2 linked regions of the Trichocoleus sp. FACHB-46 genome follow. The protein of the gene in region 1 interacts with the protein of each later gene in a pairwise test. Links are inferred from orthologs where the notes say so. Each region holds a gene or a part of one and is shown in the gene's direction. Other genes may lie near its edges.

Region 1 (2,942 bases):
CCTGATCTAAAACTAAACAAGGCGTTAGGCTATCTGTATCCGACAAGCTGGTATGGCTATCGGTCGGCCATGCTGTTAGCTGCCAGTCAAAGGCGGGATGGTAAGTTAGAGAGCTAGTTGTCTCTACTCGTAAGTTCTGTTCAGCCGCCAGACGCATCCCTAACTCTTGCTGATTAGGAAAGGTCCCGCTGACGCAGCGCGGTTGCCAGGCGTTATATTTCTGGACTAACAACCATTGTTTCTCAAGTTCATAGCAAGTAGGCTGTGCCGTTTTCTGCGATCGCACGAGCAGCGCTGAACCTGTAGAACTGCTAGCAGCTAGATTTGCTGGCAAGCGAGGGTTGGAGCTAGGCTCTGGGCAATCAACTAAGCTCCAGCCTGGACCTGATTTGATTGATGCTACTGTTGCGCTTAAAACTGTCAAAACCTTAGTTTTCACGGCGACCTGCTAAATCAAGTTATCGAAAACCTGAAAGTTAACTCATGCCTCTGGTTAAACCCCACACTGCTCTACCTGATTAGAATTTCTAGCTAAGTTCCAATCCTTAATCTCAATTTATTGGGTTTGTTCACGGTAAAAAGTATCCTGTCAACCTGAATTGAGGGTTGAGCTGTGGTTTTTAAGCGCCGCTCGCCAACAGCAAGTAAATTAAGGTCAATGTAAGCTTGTCATTGCTTCCATCAGTCGCTAGTGAGCAGGTACATCTCAGTATATTTTCTGTGATTACACAAAAATAATGTGATTGTATTTTAGCTGATTACCTGTTTTCTGCGTAATATCATGTAGATTGGGGTAGATATTTTTAACTAAAGTTAACTTTGGGTGGCTGCTCCTACCGTGAACTGATTTAACCTGCTCCAACACTCAGTAGCTCAAATTGGATCGAGACTGATAATCTCTACTAGGGGTGTGAATTACTTCAACTCTCTGAAACTATCTCGCTACGACGTGTGCCATGTCTGCAACTCTTGATCGGATTACCCAGATTTACCAACAGCCGTTACCAGATCTCCTCTTTGAGGCCCAACGGGTTCACCGAGAGCATCACGATCCGCATGCAGTTCAGCTATGCACGCTCAGCAATATCAAAACTGGTTTGTGCCCAGAAGATTGTGCTTACTGCTCCCAGAGCGTTCACAATCAAACCGATCTCAAACCTCAAGCCCTCATGAATGTTGAAGAGGTACTAGCTGAAGCTCGCGTGGCTAAGGCAAATGGTGCTACTCGCTTTTGCATGGGTGCTGCTTGGCGAGAAGTGAAAGATGGCCCCTTGTTCGATCGCGTGTTAGAGATGGTCCGCCAAGTTGCCGACCTGGATATAGAAGTTTGTTGCACCTTAGGCATGCTGAAGCCACACCAAGCGCAACAACTTAAGGCAGCAGGTTTGACTGCGTACAATCACAATTTGGATACTTCCCCTTCCTATTATTCGCAAGTAATTACCACCCGTACTTATCAGGACCGATTAGAGACGATTCGGGCGGTAAGTGAAGCGGGGATTTCTGTGTGCTGCGGTGGCATATTGGGTATGGGCGAATCTGTGAGCGATCGCCTGGAATTGTTAGAGGCGCTTTGTGGCCTAGAACCCACTCCAGAATCTATCCCGATTAACTGTTTAGTTCCGGTGTCTGGGACTCCGCTTGAAGACACCACACCTGTAGATTCAATCGAGTTAGTTAGAACGATCGCCACGACTCGGATTCTGTTTCCTCAAGCAATGGTGCGTCTCTCAGCAGGACGCTTACAAATGAGCGATGAGTTGCAAGCACTTTGCTTCTTTGCAGGTGCCAACTCCATCTTTACAGGACCAGTTTTGTTGACGACTCCCAACCCAGACCATAACCATGATGAGCAGATGTTGCAGCGTCTAGGCATGACCCCCAAACCCCTCTCTGTCTCCAGTTCGGTAGCATCTCCAAGTTCATAAAATTAGGGTTTAGGAATAATTGAAATTCCCCCACTCCGTTCTAAAACGGCATATTTAATTTGATCCATGCGCTCTAATCCATGCAATTCTCGCGCGGCTGCTAGGATGTCATCGGCATCTACTCGTGCCTGCTTCATCCGGTCCTGTAATAGCTTTCCTTCCGCAACGATGATGACAGGAACCCCATCAATCCATTTCTCAACTTGAGGCGATCGCTGTTTCCAGAGGGACATAACGGTATCCAGACCAACCAAAGTTAAGATTACTAAGAAGGCGTTGGTGAGAGAGAAATCTTCGCCCAAGAGTGCTTGCTGCGTGGCCTCTCCTACAATTAATACCAGCACAAAATCAAAAGTTGTAATCTGGGCCAGAGAACGCTTCCCACTGAGGCGAAAGAGCAGCATCAAAATAACGTAGAGCACAACAGCCCGTAGCACCGAGTTCATTATTTAGGGATATATTAATTGATTAAATCTAAGGGTTGGTCCTGTAACGACTCCAACCTGACCAGTTTGCAGACCTACTTGATCTGGCTGTAAGTAAAATGTCACGGCTGTAGGGCGATCGAGAGCAGTCGTGCGAAAAACATAAGTCAGGCGATCGGGGCTTGCTTCCACCCACTCTGGCTGCGGAGTCACCTGTTGCACTTCGGTTGACTCCAAGTAAGAGCGGCTCAACCAGACCTTCACCTTACCGTTCTGTTCACTGCCTGCTCCCAAGATGATTTTCAGCTTGGCTGGGGCGTGGAAGCGTCCGAAACGGTCGTACTCCAACTGTAGCGAATCGCTTGGACTACTAACATTACCTCGACTAAGGGGACCTGAGCCGAATAAGCCCGCTAGTGCTCCTACCGCAATTAGCCCCCACCCAATCCAGCTAAGACGTTGTATCGCCCAAGCGCGGCGCTGAAACTCCAAGTCTTGGACAATCTCCAAGTCACCAACTCGCTGAATATCGTTCATGCGAGGTTGCCTACTCAAGATCGCCTACTAGGTCTTCCTTAATAACAGAATA
Region 2 (2,789 bases), on another replicon or contig:
CCCACATCAGGTCAAAAAACTGGTAGTTCTGGATAAAGTTCTTAAGAAGAGAATGGCTAAATTTATGAAGAAGCGATCGCCCTTCCTTCAATTAAGCGAATATAGAAAATAAGTGCCGATCGCGAGACGTAGGGAAAATTGATGAGTTACCTACAGACCAAATTGCCGACAGATACCTGGGTTGCTGCCTCTTGGGAGGATTATTTGCAGGCGATCGCAAATCCTGCTTACGAAACAGCCAGAGGTTACTACTACAACGGCCACATGAGGATAGAAATGCTGCCAGTCGGTCACGATCACGCTGCTGCTGATTCCGCGATCGCCCTAGCAGTCAATCTCTTTGGGATTGCCAAAAACATTGCCCTCAAGAGCCTCAACAACTGCACCTATCGCAAAGCCAACCACCAAGAATGCCAGCCTGATATTTCTTACTACATTGGGCCACAAGCTCAAGCAATTCCTTGGGGCACCAACATCATTGATCTAGACCGCTATCCCGCCCCCGATTTAGTCATCGAAATCTCCAGCACCACCTTACTCGCCGATCAAGGAGCCAAGCGCTTACTCTACGAAGACTTAGCCGTAAAAGAATACTGGATTGTAGATGTCCAGCAGGGGCAGATTCTCGCCTTTGCCATGCTGCCCGCCAATCCGCAAGATGGCATGGCTGAGCAAGGAAGTCGGCGGATTCGCGAATCACAAGTTTTACCAAGTTTAGCCATATCCGTTTTAGAAGAGGCATTGCAACGCAGTCGGCAAATGGACCAGTCTCAAGTAGGGGCTTGGTTACTGGCTCAGTTTCAGTAATGGGGGCGATCGCACGTACAATCAATAATGGGGGCGATCGCACGTACAATCAATGGGCATAGGGTTTGAAGGACTATCGAGACATTGCCTCCATGTGCCAACTGTTGGGAATGAACTGCAACGTACCCACCGACATCTGCTTTTCATTTGAAGGCTTCTCGGCACGGGGTGGCAAAACAGATGAACACCAAGATGGCTGGGGAATCGCCTTCTTTGAGGGGTTAGGATGCCGTTTATTTCTAGATGAAAAACCCTCCTCCACCTCCCCCATAGCTGAGCTAGTGCGGCAATATCCGATCAAATCTACCCATGTGATTGCCCATATCCGTAAAGCAACGTTTGGCGGAGTGGCACTAGAAAACTGTCATCCTTTCCGGCGGGAACTGTGGGGGCGCTATTGGATCTTTGCTCACAATGGCGACTTGCCCGACTTTTACCCAGAAAGCAATGGCTTTTACCGTCCGGTAGGACAGACCGACAGCGAACGAGCTTTTTGCCTGATTATGAATACTTTGCGGCAAGCCTTCCCAGAAGACAAACCGCCCCTAGAGCAACTTTATCCAGTCTTGGACGAAGTCACTCGCACGATCGCCCAGCAAGGCAGCTTCAACTACTTGCTCTCCGACGGTGAACACTTCTTTGCTCACTGTTCTACCAAGCTTTGCTACATTGTGCGTCAGGCTCCTTTTGCGGCAGCCCATCTAATTGATGCTGACCTCACCGTGGATTTTCAGGAGTTGACTACCCCCCGCGATCGCGTTGCCATTATTGCCACTGTGCCGCTCACCGATAACGAAGTTTGGACATCTTTTCAACCCGGAGAGCTACTTGTCTTTCGGGATGGCTTACCGCTGAAACCAGAGACAGCTATAAACTCAACTGGCGATCGTCCAACTTGACCCAGCCCAGGTTAGTCCAGTTTTAAGAGTGTGTAATTGCGCGATCGTAAACTTTGGTTTCAATGTCATGAAACCGATAAAATCCGAGTATTCTGTTAATAGAAGCTAATTAGCTTCTGAGACGAGTAAATCGTTACGTTGCACGTCAAGAGGAGGTTAAAAATTAATTCCTCATCCTGTTTACTGGACCAAATTACCGCTGCATTTAAACTGGTTCTTGGTATTTCCTCTCCACTTTAATCGGGAGCTCTGTTGCTGATAGCTTCACTGAAATTTACGCTTCAATGAAGTCTTACATCAGCCCAACTCCAAGTAACCTCAACCTATTTGGGGAAGTCAATCACAAGAATCGTTCTGGGTCGTAAGTAGTCCAGTTTCCGATCGATGCAGATTACAAGTAAGTTCCTTTGTGAATTTATCGACCGAAATTACAACAGCATCCAATTCTGTTTCTCATATCTCCCTTCTGGATTAAAAGAGAGCCTTGTTGCTGATACCTTTGTCAGAAAGATTTAGTTTAAATCTTTTTCAGCACAACTCTAGGCAAGCTCATCGTATTGGAGGAGATTATTGTAAGGAACGATTCTGGGTGCTGTTGTTGTTTGTTGATTTAAAGAATGGAATTAAGTGCTTTATTAGCTAATTTCCTAGTTCGAGATATTGCAGCTACGGCAATCACCTTTGCGATCGCCCTCAGTTGGCTCAAGCTAGTAAATACGCTGGCGCAACGAGGCTGGCTAGAACAAAAACTCAGCCGCAAAATTATTCATATTGGGACAGGGCCGTTGTTTGTCCTCTGCTGGCATCTCTACAGCGAGCAGGCGATCGCGCGGTATTTTGCAGCCCTGGTACCTCTCGCAATCACCCTTCAGTTTTTAGCGATCGGCACCCAGCTCATTGCCGATCCAGCGACTGTTCAAGCCATGACCCGTGAGGGCAAGCCCGCCGAAATTTTGCGGGGACCACTGTATTACGGCATTGCCTTTATTTTCTGCACAGTGTTGTTCTGGCGCAATTCCCCTGTCGGCATTTTGGCTTTAATGCTGATGTGTGGCGGTGATGGCTTAGCAGATATTGTGGGGC

The links. Proteins that work in one complex are often made in the same cells at the same time.
Region 2: the proteins of bioB (region 1) and H6F72_RS15945 interact in binary tests that used the Escherichia coli proteins (3 or more experiments, as listed by UniProt). The link is inferred for Trichocoleus sp. FACHB-46 from one-to-one orthologs.

What each region holds. Positions count from the first base shown.
Region 1 is NZ_JACJOD010000041.1:167,731-170,672, reverse strand. It holds bioB (biotin synthase BioB), read left to right. Parts: upstream 1-956; coding sequence 957-1,928; downstream 1,929-2,942. Other genes in the region: H6F72_RS24230 (hypothetical protein), read right to left, coding at 2,378-2,908; H6F72_RS24235 (DUF421 domain-containing protein), read right to left, coding at 1,931-2,374; H6F72_RS24245 (hypothetical protein), read right to left, coding at 1-439. UniProt on the Escherichia coli protein: Catalyzes the conversion of dethiobiotin (DTB) to biotin by the insertion of a sulfur atom into dethiobiotin via a radical-based mechanism.
Region 2 is NZ_JACJOD010000028.1:99,155-101,943, forward strand. It holds H6F72_RS15945 (class II glutamine amidotransferase), read left to right. Parts: upstream 1-872; coding sequence 873-1,706; downstream 1,707-2,789. Other genes in the region: H6F72_RS15940 (Uma2 family endonuclease), read left to right, coding at 142-807; H6F72_RS15950 (diacylglycerol/polyprenol kinase family protein), read left to right, coding at 2,324-2,789.